Regions from separate parts of the Kocuria tytonicola genome, predicted to be linked through region 3. Evidence: riboswitches for the same ligand, from Rfam matches in the RefSeq annotation. Region 3 holds a riboswitch; each other region holds the start of a gene.

What was found. Region 3 has a riboswitch for thiamine pyrophosphate ahead of thiC (phosphomethylpyrimidine synthase ThiC). Riboswitches for the same ligand answer to the same signal wherever they lie in the genome.
Positions count from the first base shown of each region.
Region 1: it holds a riboswitch for thiamine pyrophosphate, as region 3 does, so the genes downstream of both, EAE32_RS03195 (ECF transporter S component) here and thiC (phosphomethylpyrimidine synthase ThiC) in region 3, are expected to answer to the same signal.
Region 2: it holds a riboswitch for thiamine pyrophosphate, as region 3 does, so the genes downstream of both, EAE32_RS06845 (bifunctional hydroxymethylpyrimidine kinase/phosphomethylpyrimidine kinase) here and thiC (phosphomethylpyrimidine synthase ThiC) in region 3, are expected to answer to the same signal.

Region 1 covers NZ_RDEX01000001.1:701,681-711,667, reverse strand. The annotation lists gene EAE32_RS03210 (aminotransferase class IV) at 1-745, shown strand, start outside; gene EAE32_RS03205 (energy-coupling factor transporter transmembrane component T family protein) at 764-1,567, opposite strand; gene EAE32_RS03200 (ABC transporter ATP-binding protein) at 1,564-3,279, opposite strand; gene EAE32_RS03195 (ECF transporter S component) at 3,276-3,899, opposite strand; TPP riboswitch at 3,957-4,063, opposite strand; gene EAE32_RS03190 (DUF4235 domain-containing protein) at 4,160-4,432, opposite strand; gene mnhG (monovalent cation/H(+) antiporter subunit G) at 4,563-4,925, opposite strand; gene EAE32_RS03180 (MrpF/PhaF family protein) at 4,922-5,191, opposite strand; gene EAE32_RS03175 (Na+/H+ antiporter subunit E) at 5,188-5,835, opposite strand; gene EAE32_RS03170 (Na+/H+ antiporter subunit D) at 5,832-7,469, opposite strand; gene EAE32_RS03165 (Na(+)/H(+) antiporter subunit C) at 7,459-7,989, opposite strand; gene EAE32_RS03160 (Na+/H+ antiporter subunit A) at 7,986-9,987, opposite strand, start outside.
Region 2 covers NZ_RDEX01000001.1:1,499,141-1,509,127, reverse strand. The annotation lists gene proB (glutamate 5-kinase) at 1-760, opposite strand, end outside; gene obgE (GTPase ObgE) at 850-2,448, opposite strand; gene rpmA (50S ribosomal protein L27) at 2,598-2,852, opposite strand; gene rplU (50S ribosomal protein L21) at 2,897-3,208, opposite strand; gene EAE32_RS06845 (bifunctional hydroxymethylpyrimidine kinase/phosphomethylpyrimidine kinase) at 3,455-5,089, opposite strand; TPP riboswitch at 5,077-5,170, opposite strand; gene EAE32_RS06840 (Rne/Rng family ribonuclease) at 5,279-8,734, opposite strand; gene EAE32_RS06835 (vitamin K epoxide reductase family protein) at 9,198-9,836, shown strand; gene ndk (nucleoside-diphosphate kinase) at 9,977-9,987, opposite strand, start outside.
Region 3 covers NZ_RDEX01000001.1:1,043,857-1,053,843, reverse strand. The annotation lists gene EAE32_RS04790 (L-lactate permease) at 1-650, opposite strand, end outside; gene EAE32_RS04785 (L-lactate dehydrogenase) at 687-1,634, opposite strand; gene thiC (phosphomethylpyrimidine synthase ThiC) at 1,849-3,705, opposite strand; TPP riboswitch at 3,702-3,813, opposite strand; gene EAE32_RS04775 (GNAT family N-acetyltransferase) at 3,927-4,475, shown strand; gene EAE32_RS11685 (hypothetical protein) at 4,996-5,232, opposite strand; gene EAE32_RS04770 (GNAT family N-acetyltransferase) at 5,313-5,789, opposite strand; gene EAE32_RS04765 (class I SAM-dependent methyltransferase) at 5,816-6,559, opposite strand; gene EAE32_RS04760 (HepT-like ribonuclease domain-containing protein) at 6,556-6,894, opposite strand; gene EAE32_RS04755 (nucleotidyltransferase family protein) at 6,878-7,186, opposite strand; gene EAE32_RS04750 (HigA family addiction module antitoxin) at 7,274-7,594, opposite strand; gene EAE32_RS04745 (ATP-binding protein) at 7,702-8,970, opposite strand; gene EAE32_RS04740 (hypothetical protein) at 9,214-9,849, shown strand.

The DNA.
Region 1 (9,987 bases), 340 kb from region 3:
CGACGCCCACCACGCACGGCTGCGCGCCTCCGCGGCCGCCGCGGAGCTGCCCGCGCCGTCGGCGGCCACGTGCCGCACCGCGCTGGAGCTCGCCCTCCACGCCGCCGCGCCCGGTTCCCGTGACCCGTCGCGCGACCTCGGCGCGGAGCACGCCGTGAAGCTGACCGTGGCGCGCGGCACCCCGGACGGGGAGCCGTGGGCGTGGCTCACGGCCTCCCCCGTTCCCGGGGCCACGTTCGCGGCCCGCCGGGACGGCGTGTCCGTCCTGCTGCTGGAGCGCGGCCACGACCCCGCCGAGGACGCCGGGCTGCCGTGGCTGCTGCCCGGTGTGAAGACGCTCTCCTACGCCGTGAACATGGCGGCCGTGCGCCATGCCCGCAGCCGGGGCGCGCAGGACGCGGTGTTCGTGACGTCCACGGACCGCCGGATCCTGGAGGGCGCCACGTCCTCCGTGGTCTGCGCCCGCGTCCGGGACGGCGACGCCGCTCCCACCCTGCTCACGCCCGAACCGTCCCGCGGCGTTCTCCCGGGCACCTCCCAGGCCCGGATCTTCGACGCCGCCCGGCGCCACGGCTGGGGTGTGGACTACGGACCCCTGCACCCCGAGGACCTCCTGACGGCGAGCGCCGTGTGGCTCACGTCCTCCGTGCGCCTGGCCGCACCCGTGACCTCGGTGGACGGTCACCCGGTGCCCACGGACGAGCGGCTCACGCGGACGCTCACGGACTTCCTGGTGGGCGCCTGATGCGGCTCGGCCCGCCGCTCACTGCCAGATGAACCGGTGCGTGCCCAGGGACATCGACACCGCCAGTGCCCCCACGGCGGTCAGCACCACGGCGGCGCCCACGAGCACGTCCACGCGGCCGTAGTGCAGCGTGCGCGCCCACGTGCGCGGGCCCGCGCCGAAGCCGCGGGCCTCCATGGTCATGGCGAGCCGCGTGGCCCGGCGCAGGGACTGCACGAGCAGCGTGAAGGCCTGGCCGCCGAACTCCCGCAGCGCGTTCCACGGTCCGCGTCCGCCGCCGGCCCCACGGGCCCGGCGGGCCGCCGCGAGCACACCCCACTCGGTGACCATGACCTCCACGAGTCGCAGGGCGGCGAGTGCCGCGAGCACGAACCGCGCGGGCAACCGGAGCGTCTGCGCGAGACCGTCCGCGAGGTCCGTGGGATCGGTGGTCAGCAGCACGGTGATCCCGGGCAGGGCGATGGCCAGTCCGCGCAGGGCGATCGCGGCACCGGCCGCCAGCGACCCGGTGGTGATGCTCACCCACCCCACGTGCAGCAGCACGGGACCGCCCGCGGTGGAGAGCATCGCGGTGCCCCAGCCGCTGATCACGGCGGCCAGCACGACGGGCCACAGGGTGGTGAGAAGCCGCCACGGGCCCAGCCCCACGCCCGCGAGCAGCACGAGCTGGCCCGCGAGCGCCACGGCGTTGGTGACCGGGTCCGCGCTCACCACGATCATCAGGGTGATCAGCAGCGCCCCCAGCAGCTTGACCACGGGGTTGGCGCGCGCCAGGAACCCGGTGCGGGGCGCAAACATAGACGGTGCGGTGACGGTGCTCATGCACCCAGCTCCAGTTCCTCGGCCGCGAGGGCGTCGATCAGGTCACGGTCGTGGGTCACCGCGACCACCGCGGTTCCCCGGTCCAGCTCCGTGACGAGGAGGTCCACGAGCTCCTGCCACGTCCGCGCGTCCTGGCCGAACGTGGGTTCGTCCAGGATGAGCACGTCCGGCGCGGCCGCGAGCACCGTGGCCACGGACAGCCGCCGTTTCTGCCCCCCGGAGAGCGTGAAGGGGTTGGCGTCCGCGAGGTCCGCCAGGCGGAGGCGGTGCAATAGCTCTGCCACGCGAGCGGCGTCGTCCTCCGGTGCGGGCGGATCCGTGCGGTGCGCGGCGCTGACCCGGCGGCGCAGCTGCTCGGGACCGAACTCGAGCTCCTGCCGCACGGTGGGGCGCAGGAACTGGTGCTCGGGGTGCTGGAACACCGTGCCCACGCGGGCGACGAGCTCGCCGCCGTCCCACAGGGAGGGGTCCCGGGGGGCGTCCCCCGCCAGCCGGGCGCTGGCCCGGACCGTGCCGCGCACGGGCACGAGCAGCCCCGCGAGGGTCAGCGCCAGGGTGGACTTGCCCGCCCCGTTCACCCCGGTCACGGCCAGCGCGCGCCCCGCGCGCACGTCCAGCGAGATGTTCTCCGCGGCCACCGGCACGTCCGGCACGGCTGCGGGCTCCGGGGCCTCCCGGCCGCGCCGCCACGCCGCCCGCGCACGACGTCGCCTGCGCGCCACCGCGCGCCGTGTGGGCTGCACGCGCGAGACCGCGAGATCCCGCGCGCTCAGCAGCACCGCGCCGTCGGACGCCGCAGGGGTCGCAGTCGCAGTTGCAGTTGCAGTTGCAGTTGCAGTGACAGGAACTGTGGCAGGGGCCTCGACGGACGGGGAACGGGAGGCTGGGCCGGTGCCGGTGGCGGGGGCACGGCTGTCCGAGCGGTGCGCCGGCGTGCGGGTCTCGGGGACCCAGCCGGGAACCCACGTGCCCTGCTCCTGCAGCAGGGCCCGGGCCTCGTGGAGGGTCTCGTGCGTGGGCCCGTCGAAGGCCACGCGGCCGTGCTCGTCCAGCACCACCACCCGGTCCACCACGGATTCCCACAGGGCCACGCGGTGCTCCACGACCACCAGGGTGATCCCCTCGCCCCGCACGGCCCGGGCTACGGCGCCGCACAGCTCCTGGGCGCCCTGCCCGTCCACGCTCGCGGTGGGCTCGTCCAGCAGCAGCAGGCGCGGACGCATCGCGAGCACACCGGCGAGCGCGAGGCGCTGCTTCTGCCCGCCGGACAGCGCGGTGGTGGGGTGCTCGAGCGGCAGGTCCAGCCCCACGCGCTCCAGTGCGTCCCGCACGCGCGGCCAGATCTGCTCGCGTGGCACGGCCAGGTTCTCCAGCCCGAAGGCGACGTCGTCCCCCACGCGTGAGAGCACCACCTGCGTCTCGGGGTCCTGGTGCATGAACCCGACGGCGCCCCGGGCGTCCCGGGGGTCCGCCCCGTCCACGAGCACCTCGCCCGAGCCGGACTGGCCGTCCGGGTCCTGCTCCACCCCGGCGAGCGCCTGCAGCAGGGTGGACTTGCCCGCCCCCGAGGGGCCCAGCAGCAGCACCCGCTCCCCCGGCGCCACGGTGGTGGTGACCTCCCTCAGGCTCGCGTCCTGCCGGCCGGGGTAGTGCCAGCCGAAACGGCGGAGCTCCACCGCCGCACCCGCGGGGACGGGCCCCGCCGCCGTCATCGGCGCGCGGCCCCGGACGCGAGGGCACCCAGCACCCCGGTGGCCTGCAGCGCCCGCACCACGAACCACATCAGGGCACCGGCGATCACGGCGCCGGAGATCGTGGTCAGAGCGGCATAGACCACCTTCTGGTCCGCGGCCCACTCGTAGTTGTACATGATGTCCTCGCTCACACCGAGGAACAGCCCGGAGACGGCTCCGCCGAGGGTCGCGACCAGCAGCCCGAAGCGCCGGTACCCGGTGAGGAGGAACACGAGCTCCACGCCCAGGCCCTGCACGAGGCCCGAGATCACCACGGTCCAGCCGAAGTGCGTGCCCAGGAAGCCCTCCAGCACGGCGGCCAGCAACTCGCAGAACAGTGCGGCGCCGGGCTTGCGGATGATCAGCGCGCCGAGGGTGCCCGCCACGAGCCAGCCGCCCGAGATGAGACCGGCCGAGGGCGGGTACGCCACGGCACTCGTGGACACCACGGGGTACAGCAGGTTGGACCACATCCAGAAGATCACCGCGCACACCGCCGCCAGGACGGCGGCCACCACGATGTCCACCACCCGCCACGACTGCGTGCGGGGCCCCCGGCCCGGGGACGTGCGTGCGGTGGTGCTGCGTACCTGCGTCATGAAGATCCTCCTGAAGACTCCAGGAGGGGAGGGACTGCGGACGCCCGTGCGTCCGTGCCCCTGAGATGCTCGACTCCCTAGCGCCGGTATGAACCGGATCAGGTTCGAGGGTCTGCGCTCGCGCGCACTCTCAGCGCCGCTGCGGCGCTCCCCTGTCGTTGAGCCCCCAGTCTAGACGACGCACGGCCGGGTACGCGGGGTACCCGGCCGTGCGGCGTCGTGCGGTGCGGGCCGTAGCCCGGGGGCCGCGGTCACGCGGATCAGATCTCGGTCTGCGAGGTCTTCGCGGAGTCGTTGTCCTCGGACTGCATCTTGGCCACCTGGCGGGAGATGCCCACCTTGATGACGGTGCCCACCAGGCCCGTGAGCAGGGACCAGAGGATGATGTCCCGCCAGGCCTCGTCCTCGTCCGGGTTCTTGGCGGGGGGCTCGTTGCCCGTGACCTTCTTCCAGACCACGGTCAGCGCCTTGTTGGACAGGGCCACACCGCCCAGGGAAGCGGCCGTGCCGAGCAGGTCCATCGCCTTGTTCATGGGTTTCTCCTTGGTTCTCGTGAGTGCCGCCGGCGCAGGGTGGGCGACGGCGTCGTGTTCCTACCCCAGCATACGAACCTCGGCGCGTGGCCGGGGACACCGCTGCGGGGGAGGCGGCAGGATGCCACCCTCAGCCGGACTCGTCCCCGGCGCGCGCCACGACGTCCCGCAGCTCGTCCGCCACGAGGTTCTCCTCGTGCAGGTGCTTGGAACGGTACGCGGCGCGGCCCACCATGTGCGCGGACACCGGAACGGTCAGCAGCTGGAAGATCCACGCGAGGACCAGCAGCGGGACCATCCGGGGCTCTCCGCTCTCCAGTGCCACCGCAGTGAGCAGCAGGAGCAGCCCGAAGACCTGGGGCTTGGTCCCCGCGTGCATGCGCGAGAGCAGGTCGGGGAAGCGCACCAGACCCACCGCGGCCGCCAGGGACATGAAGGATCCCACCACCAGGCACACGAGCGCCACGACGTCCACCACGGTCTGCCAGTTCACGAGCGGTCCAGTCCCACGTTGCGCGCGACCGTCACGGAGCCCAGGAAGCCCACGAGGGAGACGATCACCAGCAGCACGATGTTGTCGGTGTGGTGGTGGTAGACCATCTCCACGGCGAGCGCCGCGCCCACGATGGCGAGCAGCACGTCCGTGGCGATGACCCGGTCCAGCAGCGAGGGCCCCTTGGCCAGGCGGTAGAGGGTGCCCACGGCGGCGAGCGCCAGGATGACACCGCACACCCACACGGCCACGTCGAACACGGTCATGAGCGCTCCTCTCCTGGGCCGTTCCCGGCCTCCTGCATGTTCTCGGTGGGGGACTCCACCGCGCCCGAGGCCTCCGTGCGCCCCGGGTCCCCCTTCACGGGCAGCAGCGCGAGGTCCTCCCGGGAGCCCATGATCCGGATCCAGGCCGCCTCGGTGTCCAGGACGGAGCGGCGGAAGGCCTCCGCGTGCGCCGGTGTGGCGATGTTCAGGACGTGGAAGTAGAGGATGCCGTTCCCCCGGTCCACCTCCACCACGAGGGACCCGGGGATCAGCGCCATGGTGTGCCCCACGGCGGTCATCAGGAGGTCGTTGTTCTGGCGCAGCCGGGTCCCCAGCACGGCGTTGCGCACCCGGGGTCCCTTCCGCAGGGCCACCAGGAACACCACCAGGCTGGCCTTGGCCACCTGCCAGACGAACGTGACCACGAACAGCGCGAAGTGCACCACGTTGAACCTGCCCGAGAGCCGGACGGGTGGCAGCACCAGCAGGCGCGTGACCAGCAGGGCCAGGATCAGCCCGAAGACCAGGTTGCCGGGGCTCCAGTCCCCCCACAGTGCGCCCCAGACCACCACGAGCCACAGGATGAGGGGCAGCTCGGCGCGCAGGGAGTTGCGGGACTGCCGGCGGACGGCGGACGTGCTCACGGGGCCTCCTCGCTCACGCCGCCCTCGCCCACGGGGGCGAGCACGGCCTCGGTGTAGCGGTCGGGGTGCACGAGGTTGTCGGCGGCGCTGCCCGCGAGGTCGAAGAGCGGCCCCGCGAGGACGGTGAGGGCCACGCCCACCGCCACGAGCGCCGTCGTGGCACCCACCATGGTCTTGGGGAGCAGGACCACGGGGGCCGCGCCCGAGAACCTGCTGCCGGGCTTGCCCGCGACCACCCGCGAGGTGCGCGGCCGGTGGCCCTGCGCGGTGGTGGCGCGCAGCACGGGGTCCGGGTACTCGGCGTCGTCCACGCGGCGCAGGAACACGCGGTTCCACACGCGCACCAGTGCCATGAGCGTGAGCAGCGAGACCAGGACGGACACCCCCACCAGGAGGTAGTCCAGCCACGTGCCGCTGCTGATGCCCGCCTCGAGCAGACCCACCTTGCCCAGGAACCCGGAGAACGGGGGGATCCCCCCGAGGTTCAGCGCCGGGATCAGGTAGAGCACTCCCAGCAGGGGCGAGATCTTCAGCAGCCCCGCGAGCCGGTCCACGTTGGTGGAGCCGCCGCGCCGCTCGATCAGCCCCGCCACGAGGAACAGGCTGGTCTGGATCACGATGTGGTGCGCGATGTAGTAGACCACCGCGGCCAGCGCCTGCGGGGTGCCCACCGCGATGCCGAAGATCATGTAGCCGATGTGGCTGATGAGCGTGAACGAGAGCATGCGCTTGATGTCGATCTGGGCGAGAGCACCCAGGATGCCCACCAGCATGGTCAGCAGGGCCACCCACATGAGCAGGTCGTTGATCTGGCGTCCCGGGAACAGCAGGGTCTCGGTGCGGATGATCGAGTAGACGCCCACCTTGGTCAGCAGTCCCGCGAACACCGCGGTCACGGGAGCGGACGCCGTGGGGTAGGAGTCCGGCAGCCAGAAGGACAGCGGGAAGACCGCCGCCTTGACCCCGAAGGCGATGAGCAGCATCAGGTGCAGCTGCATCTGCGTGCCCTGCGGCAGGTCCGCGAGCTTCACGGAGAGGTCCGCCATGTTCACGGTTCCCGTGGCGCCGTAGATCATCCCGAGCGAGATCAGGAACAGGATCGAGGAGATCACCGAGACCACCACGTACGTGACGCCCGCCCGGATGCGCTGCGCCGTGCCGCCCATGGTGAGCAGCACGTAGGACGCGGTCAGCAGGATCTCGAATCCCACGTAGAGGTTGAAGAGGTCCCCCGCGAGGAACGCGTTGGACACCCCGGCCACGAGCAGCAGGAACGTGGGGTAGAAGATCGAGATGGGGCCCTCGTCGTCCCCGCCGGCCACACCCTCGCTCACCGCGTAGACGAGCACCGTGAGGGAGACGACCACCGAGACCACGAGCATCAGGGCGGAGAGCTGGTCCACCACCATCACGATTCCGTACGGCGCGGCCCAGCCCCCCAGGTGCACGGCCTGCGGCCCCTGGTTCCACACGTCCGCGAGCATGAGCGCGTTGAGCACGAGCGTGAGCACCATGGTGCCCACGGTGACGGTGCGCTGGAGCCTGTTGCGGTGGACCACCACGAAGTTCACGGCCGCGCCCACGAACGGGATCAGCACGGCGAGCGGTGCGAGCTGCGCCAGATCAGTGCTCATGGGTGCTCCTCCCGTCGTCCCGCTGCCGCTTCTCGACCCTGTGGTGACCCGGCGACTCCGTGGCCTCCTCGGCGTTGTGCCGGGACGGGGTGAACCGCGCGTCACCGTGGCTGAACTCGGAGGTGTCCTGCGGCATGGCGTCGTCGTCCTCGGCGTCGTAGGAGGACTGCTGGGCCACGCGACGGTCCTCGAGGTCGTCCTGGATCTCGTCCCGGCGGGCGAGGACCCACGAGCGCCAGATCATGCTCAGCAGGAACGCGGTGGTGGCCAGCGAGATCACGATCGACGTGAGCACGAGCGCCTGCGGCAGGGGGTCCGAGTACTCTGAGCCGCCCAGTGATTTGTCGTAGAGCGGCGCGGCGCCGGGCACTCCGCTCGTGTGCAGGATCAGCAGGTTCGCACCGTTGGTGAGCAGCATGAGCCCCAGCAGGACGCGGGTGAGGGAGCGCTCCAGCAGGAGGTAGACCCCCACGGAGAACAGCACGCCCATCACCACGAGCATGGTCAGGTTCACGGTCACTGCCGCACCTCCGAGACTTCGTCGCCGGAGACCATGGAGCCCTCCGGGACATCGGGATCGTCGGAACGCCGGGCGGTCATCGTGGCCCCGCTGCGGGTCAGGCGGATCCTGGAGCCACGGCCCGAGCGCTGCCTCTCCCGGTCCACGGCGGAGCGCTCGATCCGCTCGTCGATGCGGCCGCCCAGGGAGCGCAGGATGTCCAGCACCAGGCCCACCACGATCAGGTACACGCCCACGTCGAAGATCAGGGCCGTGACGAACTTGACGTGTCCGAACAGCGGCAGGTCCCACTCGAACGTGTGGCTCTCCATCACCGCCCCGCCGAAGAGCACGGGCGCCACGGCGTAGAGGGAGGCGATGCCCAGACCGGCCCCGAGCATCCAGCCCGCGTTGACGGGAGTGGCCCGCTCGAGCTCGTAGCGGCCGCCGGCCAGGTAGCGCAGGGTCAGGGCGAGCGAGGCCATGAGGCCGCCGGCGAATCCACCCCCGGGGTCGTTGTGCCCGGCGAGCAGCAGGTACAGGGAGACGATCATGAACGTGTGGAACAGCAGCCGGGCGACCACCTCGAACACGATGGAGCGCCGTTCCGGTGCCAGGGTGCGTCCGGCCAGCAGGAACGGATCCGCGTCCGGGCGGGACGTGAAGCGCCGGGCCACCTCGATCTCCTGGGTCCTGGCCTGCGGCGAGTGGGCCGCGGAGTCCGCGCCCCGCAGGGCCTTGAGTTGACGCGAGTCCAGCAGGTGGCGCTCGCTGCGCAACCGGTCCCCTCGGCCCTTCACGAAGATCAGGGAGGCGATGCCGGTGGCCGCCACGGTGAGCACGGAGATCTCCCCCATGGTGTCCCACGCGCGGATGTCCACGAGGATCACGTTGACCACGTTCTCCCCGTGACCCAGCTCGTATGCCATCCGGGGCATGTTCAGGGAGATCCGCTCGGCCGTGCGGGAGGACAGGGAGAACACCGCGAGGGCCATCATGAACAGCCCGAAGACCACGGCGAACACGGCCCGGAACACACGGTGGCCGGCTTTGCGCCGGTTCCACAGGGGGCCGGGCAGGGAGCGCAGGGCCAGCACGAAGGCCACCAGGGAGATGGTCTCCACGAGCATCTGGGTCAGGGCCAGGTCCGGCGCGCCGTGCAGCGCGAACATCAGCGCCAGGCCGTAGCCGGTCACGGACACCAGCAGCACGGCCAGGAACCGCTTGCCGGCCGTGAGCGCCAGCAGGGCGGCGGCGACCATCACGATCCCGGTGACCACCTGCGCCGGCGAGTCCCCGTACCGGAACCCGGCCAGCGGCGGGGTCTCGTACCAGAACAGCGCCACGAGCGGCACCACGATCGCGGTCACGAGGATCACGGACAGGTAGAACATGAGCGAACCGCGCTGGGTGCGGCCGGTGAGCCACACGGCCACGATGTCCAGCACGTTGATGATCCGGCGGTACACGTAGTCCCCGGTGGGCAGGGACGGCAGCCGCTTCTGGAGCTCGGAGACCGGGCGCCGGGCCGCGTGCAGCAGCGCGCCCGCCGCGATGATCAGGGCGGAGAGCCCGAGCGCCGGGGTGAGTCCGTGCCACAGCTCGAGGTGGACGTGGGCGTCCTCCGCGTGCGGGAACAGCTCCTGGTAGGGAGCGATGCCCGCCTCCAGCGGTGCAGGGTGCAGCCCCAGCACCACGGTGGCGGCCGCCAGGACCATGGGGGCCAGGAGGAACGCCCAGGGCGCGGGCGTGAACTCGCTGATCACGGACTGGCCGTCCGGAGCGGCGTCGAGCTCGGAGAAGCGGGCGGACTTGCGGGCGAAACCGCCCCACAGGAAGCGGGCGCTGTAGGCGAACGTGAGCACGGAACCCACCACGGCGCACACGAGTGCCGCGAGACCCGCGGGCTCGGAGACCTCCTCGAGGAAGGCCGTGATCACGGCCTCCTTGGCCACGAAACCCAGCAGCGGGGGAAGGCCCGCCATGGACGCGGCACCGATCACGGCCACCGTGAACAGC
Region 2 (9,987 bases), 460 kb from region 3:
CGAGCGCCGGGATGCCCGACGACGCCGCGATGCGCGCCGCCTGCACCTTGGTCACCATGCCGCCGGAGCCCACTCCGGCGCGGCCGACCGTGCCGATCTCCACGCCCTCGAGGTCCGTGATGGGGTCCGCCACCGTGGCGATCCGCTCGCCGCCGTCCTGGGGGGGCCGGGTGTAGAGCGCGTCCACGTCCGAGAGCAGCAGCAGGGCGTCCGCCTTGATCAGGTGGGCCACCAGGGCGGCGATCCGGTCGTTGTCCCCGAACTTGATCTCGTGGGTGGCCACGGCGTCGTTCTCGTTGACGATGGGCAGGATGCCGAGGTCCAGCAGCCGCTCGATCTGGCGGTGCGCGTTCTTGTACTGCGAGTGGCGCATCAGGTCCTCGGCGGTCAGGAGCACCTGGCCCACGGTCACGTGGTGGCGCGCGAAGTACTCGGTGTAGCGCGAGATCAGCAGCCCCTGGCCCACCGAGGCCGCGGCCTGCTTGGTGGCCAGGTCCTTCGGCCGCTTCGAGAGCCCCAGCGGCTGCAGCCCCGCGGTGATGGCGCCCGAGGAGACGAACACCACCTCCACGCCCTGCGCCTTGATGCGCCCGAGCGCGTCCACGATGCTGCGCAGCGCGTTCTCGTCGATCGAGTTCTCGATCGACGTCAGGGAGGACGAGCCCACCTTGACCACCACACGGCGCGCGGCGGGCAGCTCCTCACGGCTGCCGATGGCCGAGCGGCGGTTCTTCCCGCGGCTCTCGGTGCTGAGCTGGATGGCGGACTTCGAGGCCTGCTGCTCCACGGCGGAGACGTCGATCGTCTCGGTGGGGGTCTTCTCGCGGTGCGTGCCCTGCGGGGTGCCGGTCACTTCTCGTTCGTCTCCTTCTGCTCGGCAGTGCGACGGCGATCTCGGGCTCCGTCAACGGACTCGGTCCAGATCCCGGCGCGGCGCTCCTCCTCGAGCTCCGCGCGGGCCTCGGACTTCGCGTCCATGCGGTCGTAGAACTGCTCCCGCTTCTCGCGGCGGGTGGGACGGGAGGTCTCCTCGAGGCGCAGGTCCGAGCCGCGCGGGCCGCCCAGCAGCTCCGCTCCGCCCACCATGGTGGGCTCCCAGTCGAAGACCACGCCGTTCTCCTCCGGACCGATGAGCACGGCGTTGCCGGGCTTCGCGCCGATCCGGAACAGCTCGTCCTCGATGCCCAGCTTGGCGAAGCGGTCCGCGAGGTAGCCCACCGCCTCGTCGTTGTTGAAGTCCGTCTGCAGCACCCAGCGCTCGGGCTTCTCCCCGCGCACGTGGTACAGCGGCTCCTCCGCGCGGTCCTCGCGCGTGATCACGAACTCCTGGCGGTCCTTCCCCCGACGACGCCGCGCGGGCTCGGGCTGCAGCACCGTCACCGTGCGGCGCTGCTCCTCACGGGCCTCCTCCTGCTCGCGGGCCTCGGCCACGAGGCTCGCCATGGCGAAGCCCAGCTCCCGCAGGCCCTCGTGGGAGGCCGTGGAGATCTCGAACACGGGGTAGCCGCGCTGCTCCAGCTCGGGGCGGATGAAGTCCGCGAGCTCCCGGGCGTCGGGCACGTCCACCTTGTTGAGCACCACCAGGCGGGGCCGCTCCGTGAGCGGGACCGCGGTGGGGTCCTCGTCCCGGATGGCCTCGGCGTAGTGCGCGAGCTCCGCCTCCAGGGCGTCCAGGTCCGTGAGGGGGTCCCGGCCCGGTTCGAGAGTGGCGCAGTCGATCACGTGCACCAGCGCGGCGCAGCGCTCCACGTGGCGCAGGAACTCCAGCCCCAGGCCCTTGCCCTCGGACGCACCGGGGATCAGACCGGGCACGTCCGCGACCGTGAACCGCGTGTCACCCGCCTGCACCACGCCCAGGTTGGGCACGAGCGTGGTGAACGGGTAGTCGGCAATCTTGGGGCGTGCGGCACTCATCGCGGCGATCAGGCTGGACTTGCCCGCGGAGGGGAAGCCCACGAGCGCGACGTCCGCAATGGACTTCAGCTCGAGCTCCACCTCCTGCTCCTCGCCCGGGATCCCCAGCAGCGCGAAGCCCGGGGCCTTGCGCTTGGGCGAGGCCAGTGCGGCGTTGCCGCGACCGCCCTGGCCACCGGCGGCGAGCACGTACTCCGCACCCTCCCCCAGCAGGTCCGCGAGCACGTTGCCCTCGCGGTCCTTGACCACGGTGCCGTCCGGGACGGAGAGCACGAGGTCCTGGCCCTTGAAGCCGTGGCGCATGTCGCCCTTGCCGGGCTCGCCGTTGGGCGCCTTCTGGTGGGGTGCGTGGTGGAAGCCCAGCAACGTGGTGGACTGTCCGTCCACCCGGAGGACCACGGAACCGCCGTCCCCGCCGTTGCCGCCGTCCGGACCGCCCAGCGGCTTGAACTTCTCGCGCTTGACGGAGACGCAGCCGTGGCCGCCGTTGCCGCCCGTGGCGTGCACGATGACTCGATCAACAAAACTGGCCACGTGGCTCCTCGACGTCTGGGTCCCCCGTGGGCGGGCGGACCGGGGTTCTGCTCAAAAGACTAGAGGGTGAGCGCGAGACGCGCCCACCCTCCAGTGGTCGCCGCCACGCTCAGGTGGCGGCGGGTGGACCCTGAGGTCCGAAGCAATGACTACTCGGCGGTCTGGATGTTGACCACGCGGCGGCCACGGCGGGTGCCGAACTCGACGACACCGGCGGCCAGGGCGAACAGGGTGTCGTCCTTGCCGCGGCCCATGTTCAGGCCCGGGTGGAAGTGCGTGCCGCGCTGGCGGACGATGATCTCGCCGGCGTTGACGGACTGGCCGCCGAAGCGCTTGACACCCAGGTACTGGGCGTTGGAGTCACGGCCGTTGCGAGTGGAACTCGCACCCTTCTTATGTGCCATGGTGTGTGCCTACCTTCGTTGGAAAATGTACGGGGGACCGGCGGTCAGGCGTCGATGCCGGTGATCTTGACCGTGGTCAGCTCGGCGCGGAAACCCTGACGCTTCTTGTAGCCGGTCTTGTTCTTGTACTTCATGATCGAGATCTTGGGACCGCGCAGGTCCTCCACGATCTCGGCAGTGACCTTGACGTTGGCCAGGGTCTTGGAGTCGGAGGTGACCTTGTCCCCATCGACCAGCAGCAGTGCAGGGAGCTCGAAGGTGCTGCCTGCCTCGCCGGCGACGCGGTCAAGGGTCACGAGGTCTCCTACGGAAACCTTCTCCTGGCGGCCGCCTGCGCGGACAATCGCGTACACCACTTGGGAACTCACTTCTCTCGACATCTATGGACTGCGTGTAATGGCCGGGTGGGCTCCTGGAGCACTGCGAATGTCGAGACATCACGCCGCGGTGGTTCACGACCGACCGCACGGTTGCGTGGCTATCGCATCAAAACAGGAAGTTCACCCGAGCGTGCCGCTTCCGGGCGCGTGTCATTGCTGATGACGCACACCGGTGGCTGGCACCGACAGCCCAGACTACCCGATGACCCGAAGCCGCGCCAATCATGGCCGCCCGGCGGCGTCGTCCGCGGTCTGGGCGAAGAACGCGAGCTCCAGGCGGCACGCCCGCCGGAATGCACGGCGCATGGCCTCGCGCGTGGCGGGGTCCGCGGTGGCCGCCGCACGGTCCACCGCGCGGCGTGCGACGTCCGTGGCACTCTGGAAGTCCGGGTCGCTGTAGGTGGCCAGCCAGTCCGCGAACGGGTGGCCCTCCCATCCGACGTCGTGGGCGCGCCGGGTGAGCTCCGTGCCCACGTGGGCGTAGAGCCAGTAGCACGGCAGCACGGCGGCGGCTCCCACCGCGAAGCCGTCCTGGCCCGTGCGCGCCAGCAGGAAGTCGGCGTAGGCGCTCGTGGTGGCCGAGGGCGGTTCCGGGGAGCGGCCCCCGAGGCGGGCCCGGTGCAGGGCGGACTCGCCCGTGACCACCGCGGCGGCCGCGGCCGCGAAGAACTCCCGGATCTCCTCCCCCGGCGCCGCGGCCGCGAGCAGCGCCAGTGCCCGGGAGTAGGCCTCCAGGTACTGCATGTCCTGGTCCAGGTACCACTCGAACGCCGCCCGCTCCAGGGTGCCGTCCCCCAGCGCCGTGACGAACGGCAGTGCCGCGATCTCCTCCCGGATCGGCGCGCAGTCCTCCCAGAGCTCGTCCGTGAACCGCTCCGCCGTGCCCCGCGCGTCCGCCTCCCGCGCGTCTGCGGGCTGCCCCGCGCCGGCTGCGGGGACGCCGTGCGCACGGGGACCCACCCCGGAGCGCCCGGGCGCGGCGTCGTCGTCCGCCGCGCCGGCCGCCGAGACGAAGGCGGGGTCCGCCACGAGGTCCTGCACGTGGTGCATGTGGTGCACCGGGCCGTTGCCGTGGCCCACGTGCAGGGAGTCCGCCGCGCGCAGCGCACCGCGCAGCCACGTGCGGGCCGTGCCGATGCCGCCCGCCCAGTCCCCCGTGCGGGCCACCACGGTGGCGAGCGCCGAGGACAGCGAGCAGCCGGTGCCGTGGGTGTTGCGGGTGGCCACCCGCGCTCCCCCGTACTGAGCGGCGGGCTCCTGCCGCCCGGGGACCACGAGGGCGTCCGGGGTGCTCTCCCCCGCGAGGTGCCCGCCCTTGACGAGCACCCGCGTGCCGAAGGTGTCCGCGACGGCGCGCCCCTGCGCGAGCGCCTCGTCCCACGTGCGCGCCACGGGCCGTTCGGCCAGCACCGCGAGCTCGGGCAGGTTGGGGGTGATGAGGTCCGCGTGGTGCAGGATCCTCCGCAGGGCGTGCTCGGCCTCGGGCTCCAGCAGCCGGCCGCCCGCGGTGGCCACCATGACGGGGTCGACCACGACCACGGGCGCCCGGTGCTCCGCGAGCCACCGGCCCACGGTCTCGATGACCGGCACGGAGCCGAGCATGCCCACCTTCACGGCGTCCAGCTCCACGTCCTGGGCCACGGCGTCCAGCTGGGCCTGCAGGACCTCCACCGGCGGGGTGTGCACGGCCACCACACCCTGGGTGTTCTGGGCGACCACCGCGGTGACCACGCTGAGTCCGTAGCCGCCCATCGCGGCAATGGACTTGAGGTCCGCGGCGTGCCCGGCACCGCCCGTGGGATCGGTCCCGGCGATCGAGAGGACGCGGGGGGCGGGGGCAGAAGGCGTGGTGGTCACGACATTCCCTTCGCTAGTGCGAGCTAGATCAGGTTCGACGGGTGTGTTCTCAGCCGCTCGGCGGCACCCCGTGTGCGTGGTCCCGATCATGCCACAGGAGCGCCCGGACGGGTCCGAGCGCTCCTGCGAGGTGGTGCATGGTGGTGTTCGCGGTGCGCACCCGGACGGCCCGGGCGCGCACCGCGGCCATCACTCGCCCTGGGGCGTCATGGTGATGTCCTGGGCCTTGACGCCCACACCCACCACCGTGGGCCGACCGTCCGACGCCGCCACGGGATTGGCGGACGCTGCCGCGGTGAAGCGGGCCGCGGTCCTCTCGGACGGGGTGTACTCGTGCTTCTGCACGCTCGCGGTGCCCGGTGCCGCGGCGGGGGCCACGGCACGCCGCGAACCACGACGCCGCCTGGCCGGGGTCTGCTGCTCGGCGGCCGGCTGCGAGGCGGTCGCGCTGCCGTTCCCGGCCGCGCCCCGACCGGCCCCGTTCCGGCCGGCACTGCTGGCCGCGGCATCGCCCGAGCCGGCGTCGGACCCGGAGGTGACCGCTCCGGCGGCGCCCACCACCCCGGTGGTGCGCGGCGCCGCCGCGTTGTGCCCGGAGGAGGTGCCCTCGTCTGCGCCGCCGGAGGACGATGCCGCCCCGCCCTGGGAGCGGGACCGGCCACGTCCGCGGCCGCGCTGGCGTCCGGAGCGCTCGTCCGTGCCCTCGGAGCCCCGGTTCCGGGTGCCCTCGGTGCCGGACCCCGTGTCCGTGGCGCCGCGGCCCCCGGAGGTGTGGCCGTCGGTGTCCTGCGAGGCGTCCTCGCCGGAGAACGCGGCGGTGAGGGAGTCCAGGGTCATGGCCTCCTCGGCGGTCTCCCGCTGCTCACGGGTCTTCGTGCCGCCGTGGCGCCCGGACCCGGAGTCCCGCGAGCGGTCCTTCTGCGGGCGCTGGCCCTGCGGCAGTTCGATGACCTCGCCGTGGATGGTGAGGCTGGAGGAGTCGCCCTCCCCCGCATCCTGCCCCGAACCGGTGTCGGTGTCGGAGCCGCTGCCGTCCTGCGAGCCGTTGTCCTCGCCGTTCTGCGCGCGACCGCGGCTGCGCTTGCCGCGGCGCTTCTTGCGGCGGCGGCCGCCCTCGGACTCGCCGTCACCGGCGTGCTCGCCCCCCTGACGGCCGCCGGAGTGCTGCTCCGAGCCGTCCTGGTGTGCGGAGTCCCCGCCGCCGCTGCGGGCGCCGTCCCCGGAACCGTCCTGCGCGGCGTCGTCGTCCTCGTGGGAGGAGGCTGCCGCGATGTTGGCGAACGCGGTGCGGGTGGCCTCGTCCCGGGCGTTCTGCTCGCCCGAGTCCTGGGACCGGTTGCCGGAACGGGGCTTCTCCTGCGCGGGGGTGCCCTGCTTCTGGCGCGAGCGCTTGCGGTCGTTGCGCCCGCCCCGGTGGTCCGTGGGGGCGGGGGCGTTGCGGCCCTTGAGCGGGTGGTCGTGGACCAGCACACCGCGGCCCGCGCACTCCTCGCACGGCTCGGAGAAGACCTCCAGCAGCCCGGTGCCCATGCGCTTGCGCGTCATCTGCACGAGGCCCAGGGACGTCACCTCCGCCACCTGGTGCTTGGTGCGGTCCCGACCCAGGCACTCCACGAGCCGGCGCAGCACGAGGTCCCGGTTGGACTCCAGGACCATGTCGATGAAGTCCACCACGATGATCCCGCCGATGTCCCGCAGCCGCAGCTGGCGCACGATCTCCTCGGCGGCCTCCAGGTTGTTCTTGGTGACGGTCTCCTCGAGGTTGCCGCCCGAGCCCGTGAACTTGCCCGTGTTGACGTCCACCACGGTCATGGCCTCGGTGCGGTCGATCACGAGCGAGCCGCCGGAGGGCAGGAACACCTTGCGCTCCAGGGCCTTCTGGATCTGCTCCTCCACGCGCATGTGCACGAAGAGGTCCTCGTCCTCGGTCCAGCGCTGCAGCCGGTCCAGCAGGTCCGGGGCCACGTAGGTCACGTAGGCCTCGATGTTGTCCCAGGCCTGCTCGCCCTGGACCACCATGGCGGTGAAGTCCTCGTTGAACACGTCCCGCACCGTCTTGATGGTGAGGTCCGGCTCCGCGTACAGCATCTCCGGGGCCAGCGTCCTGGTGGAGCGCGCCTTGTCCTGGATCTGCTCCCACTGCGAGCGCAGCCGGTTGATGTCGTTGGTCAGCTCGGTCTCGGACGCGCCCTCCGCGGCGGTGCGCACGATCACGCCCGCGCCCTCGGGCAGCCGGTCCTTGAGGATCTTCTTGAGCCGCTGGCGCTCCACGTCCGGGAGCTTGCGGGAGATGCCGGTCATGGACCCGCCGGGCACGTACACGAGGTAGCGCCCGGGCAGGGAGACCTGGCTCGTGAGGCGCGCGCCCTTGTGGCCCACGGGGTCCTTGGTGACCTGCACGAGCACGGTGTCCCCGGACTTCAGGGCGTTCTCGATCTTGCGGGGCTTGTTGCCGAGCTCCGCTGCGTCCCAGTCCACCTCACCGGCGTAGAGCACGGCGTTGCGCCCGCGCCCGATGTCCACGAACGCCGCCTCCATGGAGGGCAGCACGTTCTGCACCTTGCCCACGTAGACATTGCCGATCAGCGAGTCCTGCTGGGTGTGGGAGACGAAGTGCTCCGCGAGGATCCCGTCCTCCAGCACACCGATCTGGATGCGGTCCTCCTTCTGGCGGACCAGCATGGTGCGCTCCACGGACTCCCGGCGGGCCAGGAACTCGGCCTCGGTGATCACGTGGCGGCGGCGTCCGAACTGACGGGACTCACGACGGCGCTGGCGCTTGGCCTCGAGCCGCGTGGAGCCCTTGACGCCGGTCACCTCGTCGCTGCCGGTGCCCTCGGAGGCGCCACGCGGTGCGCGCACGCGGGTCACGGAGCCGTCGGAGTCGTCCACGAGCTCCATGTCCTCGTCCCCGCGACGACGCCGGCGGCGCCGCTTGCTGGACGCCGAACCGTTCTCGTCCTCGTCGTCGTCCTCCCGGTGCGACGTGCGCTCGGCCTCGCGCAGCCGGGCGGCCTGGGCCTCGGCGGCGCGGCGGATCTCCTCGGGGTCCGGGGCGTGGAACATCAGCGACGCGCCCGGTCCGAAGGCGCCGAAGCCCTCCTGCGCGGGGGGCTCCTCGGCCGGCGTCTCGGACGAGTTCTCGACGTCCTCGGTGGTGGTTGCGGCCCCGGAGTCCGAGCCCGCCGTGCCGGCGGCTCCCGGGTCGCTGATCTCGCCACCTGCGGCCTGGGCCGCTGCCGCGGTGCCGTTGGTGTCGGTCTCGTCGGTGCCGGCGCCGTCGTCGGTCCCGGGGGTGACGGGCAGGGAGGCGTCGGACTCCTCGGCCGTCGAGCTCTCGGCGTCGGACTTCTCGGCGCCGGACTCGTCGTCGGTGCTCGGTGCCGCCAGGGCCTCGTGGGCCTCCACCGCGGCGGCGATCTCGATGGCCGCGCGCGTGCCGTCGATCTCGGTGACCTCGGAGTCCTCGCCGTTGTCGGCCTCTCCAGCACTCGGCGCGGCGTCGGCAGTGGCGTCCTGGGCGGCGTCGGGGGCCGCTGCGGGCGCTTCCTCCGCAGCGGGAGGCGGCGTGGTGGCGTCGGGAGAGGAAGCGGAGGCGTCCGTCTCCAGCGGGGACTGGGCTGCGTTGTCCTGTTCAGGTTCCATGTGAGGTTGTGCTCCTGCTCGGGGCACCGCCCGCACCCGGGCCCGAGGTGTGCTCGGTCGGTCGAGCCGGTGGGGTCCACGCGGCCGCCGGAAGTCGGTGTCGTACCCGTGGGCGCGGCGTGTGTGTCGTGCGCCGTCCACGAGCCGGCGGAGGCCCGAGTCGCTGGGTCCGTGGGACCGCGAACTTGAACCGGTCCGGACGCGCTCGATCCTGTGAGAGCCGCGGGTCCGTGCCGATGGTCGTCGGTGCTCCTGCCGGGCCGGTTACCTCACGTGCGGCTGAGGACCGACCGGTTGCAGTATCTCACAGTCGTCCCCGGCCACCGCACATTCCACGTGGCGCACCCCACAGTCCACCGAGGGGCGCCGCAGGGTGGGGCGGCCCGTGCGGGGGTCGGACGCGCGTGTCGCCCGGGGTCGCGGACCCGGGACACGCACTGCCCGGTGGTCTACGATCGGGCGCGTGAGTTCCGCATCCAGCACCTCCCCCGCCCCCGTGCAGCCCACCGCCGACGGGACGCCCGCACCGGCCAGCCGTTCCGACCGCTCCTGGGCCGTCCTCGCCGCCGTTCTCTCGCTGGTGGGCTTCCTCTCCTCCGCAGCGCTCGTGGCCGAGCGGCTCGCGATCTTCCAGGACGCCAACCACCGCGCGAGCTGCGACCTCAACAGCTGGTTGTCCTGCGGCACCGTGATGCGCACCCCGCAGGCGGAGCTCTTCGGCTTCCCCAATCCCTTCATCGGGCTCGTGGGCTACGCGGTGGTGCTCACCGTGGCCGTGGGCGTCCTGGCCGGGGCGCGCTACGCCCGCTGGTTCTGGTGGCTGGTGTGGCTCGGCACCGCGGCCGGTTCCGTGTTCACCCTGTGGCTGTGGTGGCAGACCACGTTCCAGATCAACGCCCTGTGCCTGTACTGCATGGTGGTGTGGTGCGCCCAGACCCTGCTGCTGACCCACACCACGGCCCGCCTGCGCCGCGCGGGCGTCATGGGTTCCGGTGGACCGGGGGCCGGCTCCGCGGCCTGGGCGTGGCTCATCGGCATCGCCGTGCTCGTGGTCGTCTTCGGTGTCATTGCCGTGCGCTTCTCCACCGTCATCTTCTCCTGACGCCCGGTGCGGCCCGCACTCCCGGTCCGCGCACGACGACGGGGCGGCACCTTCGCGAAGGTGCCGCCCCGTCGTCGTTCTCCCACCTGTGCCGGGCCGCCGGGCGCGTGGTGCGCTCCACACGGCCCGGCCCGTGGGGCTCAGCCGAACC
Region 3 (9,987 bases):
CCGCGCAGGCCGTCCACCATCCAGACCAGCAGGAACGGCACCAGGAACGTGAGCGGCTGGAGCAGCACCACGAGCGCCCGGGAGAGGTCCTGGACGTCCATGTTCGTGACCTGTGCACCCACGAGCACAGGCACGCCGATGGCGCCGTACGCACCCGCGGCCACGTTCGCCACGAGGCACAGCACGGCGGCGCGCAGGGGCGGGAACCCCAGCTGCACGAGCAGTGCCGCGCAGATGGCAATGGGCACGCCGAAGCCGGCCACGCCCTCGAGGAACGCGCCGAACGCGAACCCGATCAGCAGCACCTGCACCCGCTGGTCCGCGGAGACGTTCGCAATGGAGGAGCGGATCACGTCGAAGCGCCCCGACCGCACGCTCAGCCGGTACAGCCACACCGCCATCACGATGATGTACGCAATGGGCCACAACGCCGTGAGCAGGCCCAGCAGTCCCGCCCCGGCCACCGCGGAGGCCGGCATGTGGAACACCAGCAGCGCCACGAGCACCTGCACCACCAGCGCGATCACGCCGGACTTCAGGCCCGTGAGCTTGAAGAGCATCATGCACGCGAGGAACACGACGATGGGCACGGCGGCCACGAGCGCGGTCAGGGGCAGGCTGCCCAGGGTGTCGAGGGTTTGGGTCCACATGGCGCTGTTCTTTCGGGACGTGGGGCGGGGCTGGGCTCAGGACAGGCTGTCGACGACGCCGCGCAGCGTGTTCGCGGACGCCTTCAGCCGGTCGAGCTCGTCCTCAGCGAAGGGGGTCTCGCGGATGGGCACGGCACCTGCCGCGCTGACCACGCTGGGCACGGACATGGCGATGCCGTCGATGCCGTGGAAGTCCGAGAGCACCGGGGCCACGTTCAGCACGGCGTGCTGGTCACCGGTGATGGCCTCCACGATGCGCGCGCTGGACAGGCCGATGGCGTCGTTGGTGGCACCCTTGCCCTCGATCACCTTGTAGGCCGCGCCCCGCACCTCGGAGAGGATCTGGTCCAGGTCCTCACGGGTGAACACCCGCTCGCCGTCCCGGGTCCACTCCAGGATGGGCACGGTGCCGATGGTCGCGGTGGACCACAGCGCGAACTCGGAGTCGCCGTGCTCGCCCACGATGTGCGCGTGCACGCTGGAGGTGGCCACGCCCGCCTTCTGGGCAATGAGCCAGCGCAGCCGGGAAGTGTCCAGCACGGTGCCGGAGGCGAAGATCCGCTCCGCGGGCAGCCCGGTCTCCTGCTGGGACAGCGTGGTGAGCGGGTCGCACGGGTTGGTGACCACCACGAACACGGCGTTCGGGGAGGCCTCCAGCAACGGCGGCACCAGCTGGGACATGATCTTCGCGTTGGTCCCGGCCAGGTCCAGGCGGGTCTGCCCGGGCTTCTGCTTGGCGCCCGCGGTGATGACCACCACGTCCGAGTTCTCGGTCAGCGCGATGTCCGAGCCGCCACCCACGATGTCCGTGTGCGCGGCGAACTGCGAGCCGTGGGCGAGGTCCAGGGCCTCCGCCTCGGCCTTCGCGGACGCGATGTCGTAGAGGGCGATGTGGCGCACGGACCCCCGAATCAGCGAGGCATAGGCCACGCTCGATCCCACGGCTCCGGCTCCGACGACGGTGAGTTTCGAGTCCTTGATCATGGTGTCAACGCTAGTCCTCGCGAGGCCGTACGGATACGGATGACACCCAGCGGTTCGGAGCTTCGTCCGCCGGCCACACGTTGTTTTCCTCACAGCCACGAGAGGCGCGGACCACACCCGGGTCAGTCGTCGCAGCGGGCCCGGGGCACCGGAGGGCGCCGCCCGGCCGGAAGCCGGCCGGGCGGCGTCGTGGTCCCTGGCCAGAGGTCCCGGATCAGGAGGTGGCGCCGTCCGGTTTCCGCAGCGTGGGCCTGGGGAGGTAGACCTGGCCGCCGGCCGCGAGGAACTCCTGGCTCTTGCGCTGCATGCCCGCGATCGCGGCCTGGTTCTCCGCGCTGCCGTAGGTGTCCCGGATGTCCTGGGAGATGCGCATGGAGCAGAACTTGGGCCCGCACATCGAGCAGAAGTGCGCGGTCTTGGCGGGCTCGGCGGGCAGGGTCTCGTCGTGGTACTCCTGCGCGGTGACCGGGTCCAGGCCCAGGCCGAACTGGTCCCGCCAGCGGAACTCGAAGCGCGCCTTCGAGAGGGCGTCGTCGCGCTCGGTGGCGCCCGGGTGGCCCTTGGCGATGTCCGCGGCGTGCGCGGCGATCTTGTAGGTGATCACGCCGGTCTTGACGTCGTCCCGGTTGGGCAGGCCCAGGTGCTCCTTGGGGGTGACGTAGCAGAGCATCGCGGTGCCGTAGCGGGCGATCTCGGTGGCGCCGATCGCGGAGGTGATGTGGTCGTAGCCAGGGGCGATGTCCGTGGCGAGCGGGCCCAGCGTGTAGAACGGGGCGCCGTCGCACAGCTCCTGCTGGCGTTCCACGTTCTCGCGGATCTTGTGCAGCGGGATGTGGCCGGGGCCCTCCACCATCACCTGGACGTCGTGCTCCCACGCCCGCTTCGTGAGTTCCGCGAGGGTGTCGAGCTCGGCGAACTGCGCGGCGTCGTTGGCGTCAGCGATGGAGCCGGGGCGCAGGCCGTCGCCCAGGGAGAAGGCGACGTCGTAGCGCGCGAAGATCTCGCACAGCTCGTCGAAGTGCGTGTACAGGAAGTTCTCGCGGTGGTGCGCCAGGCACCAGCCGGCCATGATCGACCCGCCGCGCGAGACGATCCCGGTCACGCGCTCGGCGGTGAGCGGCACGTAGCGCAGCAGGACGCCCGCGTGGACCGTCATGTAGTCCACGCCCTGCTCGCATTGCTCGATCACGGTGTCCCGGTAGATCTCCCACGTGAGCGCGTTGGCGTCCCCGTCCACCTTCTCCAGCGCCTGGTAGATGGGCACCGTGCCGATGGGGATGGGCGAGTTGCGCAGGATCCACTCGCGCGTGGTGTGGATGTCGTTGCCCGTGGAGAGGTCCATGAGCGTGTCCGCTCCCCATTTGGCAGCCCACTCCAGCTTGGCCACCTCCTCGCTGATGGAGCTGGTCACCGCCGAGTTGCCGATGTTCGCGTTCACCTTCACCAGGAACTTCCGCCCGATGACCATGGGCTCGGATTCCGGGTGGTTCACGTTCAGGGGGATCACGGCCCGGCCGGCGGCCACCTCCTCCCGCACGAGCTCGACGTCGCACTGTTCTCGCAGCGCCACAAAGCGCATCTCGGGGGTGACGACGCCGCGGCGCGCGTATTGTATCTGGGTCACGCACCTGCCGGGCCGGGCCCGCCGGGGTTCCGGCTTGCTTCCCCGCCATTGCTGCTGCGGGGCGCCACGACGGACGGCGCCGCGGCCATCGTCCTCCAGTTTCCGACCGCGGGCCTCGTAGACCTCGGTGTCCCCGCGGGCCTCGATCCACTCGGCACGCCAGGGCTCCAGGCCCTCCTCCGGTACGCTGCCCGGGCCCATGGTGCGGTACACGCGCAGGGGCTCGTTGGGGGTGCCGTCCGGGGAGTCCAGCTGGTGGATCTCGGTGACGGGGACCTGGATGCAGTGCTCCGTGTCCTCCAGCCAGGCGAGGCGGTGGGAGTTGTGCTGCTCGGACTGGGTTGTGGCACTCGAAGTAGTGCCTTCTCCGTCCGTCGGAGTGGTGCCCGTAGGCGCGGTGGTGCTGTGAGTGGTGGTGCTGGTTGGTGTGGGGGCATGGGAAGACATGGCCGTTCCTCACTTCCTACGCCGGTATGACCCGGTTCAGGTTCGACGGTCTCGAGCAGCACTGGCCCGATCTCAGCCCCCGTGTCTGGGGCTCCCGTGTGGACGGTCACATGTCTAGCACACATTGCTCTTCAGGCGACTCCTGAACGGTTCCTGCGCCGCGTCCCCGAAGGTCTTGCGGGCAAGCCACCCATGGTTACAATCAAAAGCATGCGCCGTGCGTGAGTAGTTTCCTGCCCTGTCAATTGGACCAGAACGGATTACTCATGCCCTCGGATATTTTGCGCCTCTCTCTTCCCACAGTCACTCGCTCAACCCACCGATCGTCCCCGGTCTCCATCCGCTCCTTGGACGCGGCTTCTCGAACCTCCCTGGCGAAGCTCTACTTCGAGGGATACCCATTAGGGGTCGCCGCCGAGGACATGGCCTCGGCCCGTGAAGAAATTGAGGCGACTTTCCGGGGAGACTACGGCGCTTTAAGACCGGATGCTTGCGCCACGGCGTGGGTCAACAATCGGCCCGTTGGCGCGGTCATGGTGGTGGAACATTCCATCTGGGACGAGTGGTTGGATGGTCCGTTCATCATCGACCTGTTCGTTCATCCACGCTATCGGGGCTTGGGCGCGGGACGGGCCCTCGTACTGCATGCCATCGAAACATGCTCGGTCGCTGGCAATGCTGCGATCAGTCTGCGCTTCGGAGACGGCACGTCGCCCGCAGCGATGGGCCTCTACGAAAGCTTAGGGTTTACCGCCTACCCATCCGCATGACCGCAGCTACCTGGCTTCAAGAGGGGTGAGGGTCTTGGTATAAGCAGGGGCCTCATTCCGTGAGCGTGGCCACCCGCCTGGTTGTTTCCGAGCGGTCCATCCCGGTGACCTTGCCGAGGTGGCGCCGTGCTGAGTCACTGGAACCATGCCTGACAACGGCCCTGCACGGATGGTGATCCGCGAACACACCCCGTCCAAGGTTGCGGGGCACGTGGATGAACTCGTGAACCTGCAACGCGTGGCCTATCGCGTGGAGGCCGCCCTGATCGGCGACGACCGCATCCCGCAGCTCAGCGAGACAGCGGCGGAATTGACGGCGGCAAAACTCACGTGGCATGTGGTGGTGGAGGGAGGCGACGTGATCGCCGCTGTGGCCACGGGACGGTACAACGTTCCCGCGGCACCTCTACGAGCGCCTGGGGCTCCACCACCTCGAAGACCGCGAGGTCCTGAAGCGACTGTCGGTCAGTGTCTACAAAGAGTGACGGCCCACGTCATCCGAGAGCGAAAGGGGCCAGCCTCAGTTCTGCCGTCGGCCGAGGCCGTCGCGCTGGGCCAGTGGCGCTTGGGACAGTCCACCCGTCCCTAGCCGCTCACGAAGCCTGTAGGCGTGGGCGTCTGACAGCATCCGTTCCTTGTATCCTTCGACGCGCTCGCGATCCACTGAATGCTCCGCCACGAAGTCTTTGAGGGCTTTTGCCATGGGGGTCAACGTTCCTTTCAGCCTGCCCAGATGCATCTCGATCAGGTCGTCCACCCGCGGAGACGCTGACGCCCATTATTCTTCCAAGCAGCGCCCCCGGCACGTCCGCACGGATCTCTGGGTGACTCCCTGATTTACGTGGGGCCGAGTGGTTTCACCATGATCAGACAGGGAGTTCCCTCACCCCACAGGGCGGTTTCCTCCATGGGGAGAAACCCACACCTCTCATAGAATTTTCTCGTGCGCGCGTATCCAGGGTCCGGATGTGAGGGGCCAAGAGTCTTGACCTCCAGGAGCTTCACCCCGCGTGCTCTGGAATCGCCTTCGACAGCGGCCAGCATTGCGGAGCCCACTCCTTGACCGTGGACGCCCCGGTCCACCACAGTGAGATGGATTTCAGCGACGTGAGGAAAGTGACGGTTCACAAGCGTCACACCGACGACCTTGTTCAAACTGTCACGGACGGTCCACGTTTCCATGATACAGGCCGCATTAATGTACTCAGCATTGGATTCGGGCCGGCCAAACCACTCCGGAACTGTGCCCAGCAGCCGGGCCACGTCCTCGGTAACCTGGCCATCCCGTTCTGCGCGCCATTCACTTCTCGCCACGTTGACCTCCTGTCGACCATGGCGAATCAGTCACGGGACAGTCCCTCGCACCGGGTCGCGACGAACACCATGAGCGGCTGATCCGCACCGCCGGTGAATGGTGCCCTATTCCAGTCCCGGTACGTGGCCGTGACATCCAGGCCCGCCATCGCGAGGTCCTCGACAATCCGTTCATGGCTTCGGAACTGCAATCGTTGGACCTCGTTCGTCCCGCAACCGTCGTCGAACTCGTAGGTACTGTGCATGACCACCACGCCGTCCTCGCCGGGCGGATCGGTCCTCAACGACTCCCGCAGGATGCCGGCGGGCGTCTCCCGCCAGGACGCTTCCTGCTGCCACTTCTCCCACGCGCGAGCCTCGGGGTTGCGGCTTTCGAAGGCGAGAAGGCCTCCGGGACGGAGACCCCTGGCAATGTCGGACAGCGCGGTGTGCCACTGCGCTCCGAGAATGTGCATCGCCACGTTGCCGCTCATCACCACCATGTCGGCGTTGTTCGAGGTGATCTGCTCAGAGGTGCCCTGAATCCACCGCACCCGGTCACCGCCCTGCCGGGTACGCGCCTGCTCGAGCATGGCGGAGGATGGATCAATCCCCGTGACTTCCCGGCCGGGACCGCAAAGCGTCACCGTGAGCAGGCCGGTGCCGCAGCCCAGGTCCGTGATCCGGGTAGCACCGCTGTGCGTAGCCATATCCCGGAAGAAGTCGTGATCGGGCCCGTCGGGGTTGTCAAAGTCGTAGACCGCCACGAGACGGGGATCGTCATAGCTCATGACTCGAGAAGTTCAGCCAGCTGAACCGCGAGGGAGGCTAAGCGTGAGTCAACGACCGACCACACAATCGCATGGTCCACTACGGCATACTCGTGCGCGATGACATTGCGCATGCCGATGATTCGGCCAAGATCAGGCACTTCCGCAGCGGTCTCCGGATCCGTCCGCCGCAGTCGCTTCAACGCTTCCCCCAGAATCTCCAGCTGGCGTTCCACGGCCGACTGCACCAGCAGGTTGGCATGGAAATCATTCCCGTCGATACCGTCCACGAAGGAGAGAATCGCCAGACAAGCTTCGCGAGCATCCCAGAGGTGTGCCTTAGAGGTGGGCAACATAGACAGTCTCCGTGTGCGCCAGTGCCGACTCCCTGAAGTACGGGTTTCGGATGGCGCGCTTGACGACCAGGTCGACGTCGCGTTCAACAATCTGGCAGAGCTCATCCCGGAGAGCGCAGAAGTCCTCGAACGGATCTGCACGATCCGGGAGGAAGACGACCAGGAAATCGACATCACTGTCGGTAGCAAAATCACCTGAAACAGCTGATCCGAACAGCTCAAGCTCTGCGACACCATGACGCTCTGCGGCACGGCTGATCGCGTCCAGGTCGAGGCTCACGGTCTGACTCATGCGCCCAGTGTCCCATGGCATGGCGGACAGCGGTACAGGACGTCGTGCGCCTTGTTGAAGGAAGCTAGACCGTTGGTAGCTCGAAAGTCACACCACGGCGAGCGGCGTAATCGCCGCAATGCGCTCCCCCGCCCGGTCTTCCGCGCAGTCCAACTCGTAGAGGCTCTGCAGGTTGAGCCAGAACTCCGCCGAGGTCCCGAAATAGCGTGCCAATCGGGGGGCCGTGTCCGCGGTGATCCCCCGCTTGCCGTGTACGATCCCATTGATCCACCGAGGAGGCACCCCGATGGAGACGGCGAGCTTGTTCGGCGTGATACCTAATCCTTCAATGAAGTCCTCCATCAGAACTTCTCCCGGGTGGATCGGCTCGATCAGGTCCGCCTCGGCGGTAGTCGACGAGTTCGACATTGTCCGCACCTTCATTGACCCGCCCCATTCCGGGCACCACCTGTCCCATGGGCTGACCTCAATCTCTACCACGCGCTCAGCCTATTCGGCTCTGGCCGATCCCTACCTCAGGGGCCAAACAGGGCGAGAGGCACCACGGCGATGCCGTCCCTTCGCCGGTAGGCAGTTGGACCCGTCGTGATGATCAGACCATCCACGAAACGTGATCCCAGCTGGTCGCGCAGCCAGCGCAGGTGCTTGCCGTCGGAGTCGCTGACAGCCGCCGCCAGTTTCACCTCCACACCGACAACGCCACCGTCGGGCCCCACGACCACGAGGTCCACCTCGTGGTCGCCGTTGCGCGTCCGCAGGTGTGCGATGTCGGCCTCCGCCGCCTGCGCGGCGACACGGACGCACAATGTCACCAACGATTCGAAGAGCATCCCCAGCATGGAACCCGCCTGGGGACGAAGTGGCTCCCCTTTGCCGCCCAGCAGTGCATCAGCGCCCAGGCCGAGGAGGCGAGCTGCAAGAGCAGGATCGGCCAGGTGGTGCTTCGGAGCCTGCCCGAGGCGAGTCATCGGACTGCCGGTCGGGGTCCAGGCCGGCACAGGGTCGAGAAGCCACAACGAGGCGAGCACCTGGCGGTAGGACTCGGCGGTCGCCCGTGCCGGCTTGTCGCTGTGACCAGGGGTCGCCGCATCAAGAATCTGGGAGTAGCTCGCCGTCGTCGAAGTGGCGGAAGCATACGCTCGCAGCCAGGCCATCATGGCCTCCGGGCGACGGACCGCCAGGCCCTGCTCTGGCACGTCGCGCTCCACAGCATTGCGCAGGTAGGAATCGAGCTGAAAGCCCCGGGCGCGGGAGCTCAAGCCGCGCATCCCCGGAAAACCCGAGGCGACGATTTCCTCCACGTATTCGGGCAGCCCCATCGTCGACTCACCCTGGATGGCGTCACGTTCCGCCAGAACAGCAGCAAGGCTCACGGTCGGTGTAACCAGACCACGCTCCGCGAGCGTCATGGGACGCATGCGCAGGCGGCCGATCCGACCGGCTCCCGAGTGCTGCACGGTCCCGTCCTGCAGACTCGCGCTACCGGTCAGAAGGAACTGCCCGCCTGTGGCATCCTCATCCACGGCACGGCGAACGACGTCCCACACCTCCGGCACCTTCTGCCACTCATCGACGAGGAGCGGGCGAGGGCGGCGGAGGATGATCTGCGGATCCGCTACGACGGGCTCGCGAACGGCTTTGGAGTCCAGCTTCACCAGCCCAGCCGCCCGTTGTTCCGCCGTCGTGGTCTTGCCTACGGCCTTGGGGCCGTCCAGCGCGAGGGCCGCCACCTCGCCGAAGAGATCATCCAGCTCGAGGTCCACGATGCGACGGGTGTACGACATGGCTCAACTATACCATTAGCAGATGTCTAACTAGGCCAAGCGCATGCTTCAAACTAAGCAGAACGCCACTGAGTTGCCGCAAACTGGCCACCTTGAAGGACATCGCGTTTCGACTGGCCAGGGTCACGACCCACGCCCCCTCCGTACTCGTAGATCGGGACTGCTCCAGGTCCCTCAGCCTTCTACGTGTCAGCCCCGTGTGCGATGCTCAACATTGGCCAGCCAGAGACGGACGGAGACTCCATGAGCACCGCACCCGATACCCCAGCCTCGATCCCTGAGCACCTGCTCGAGACAATCACCGATGGCATGGACTTCCGCGACGACCAGGGATGGATCCCCTGGGCCTGGGGAGTCCTTGCCCGCGCTGGCGACGTCCCCGCGCAAATTGATGAAGACGACCCCGATTACCCCCGTAGCCTCATGACGCTCGCGGCACTCGGCCGACTCTACGATCTTTTCCAGCAGGTCCTCTCAGGTCTGAGCGCCGATCTCGAGACGAACCCTGATCTGGTCGGCGAGGTCCGCCCCGCAATCACAACCATCGAGCTCGCTTGCTACTCCGAGGCTGAAGGTGTCTGCGACACCGCGTGGCCCGAGACGGGCAGCGGGCTTCTACGAGAAGCCATCAGGACGCGGACTGAACAAATCAGTGCCCGACTCGTAGAGCTTCTGGGTACCGCGCGTCTCTTCACATCCCTCTTTGTCACCGGGACGGCGACTGCCGCCATGGACGACGACACTGACGTGCCTGCGGACACTCACTCACCGGCGGAGGATGCTTTTGACCGGTATCTCCCGTCCGTCGTCAACGACGATCTCACGGAGGACAAGCAGCGAACGTACGCGTGGCTCAGTGGCGACCTCGACCTTACCTGACTCGTAACGATCAGCGTTATCTGGTCGATCGCGTATATCCAAAAGTAGGGTAAGCCGAAGATGCGCACTCTGCGGTAGCAACACAATACTCGCCAGCAAGTCATCCCGGTCGTGCCCCCCATCGATCTCGACCGGCGC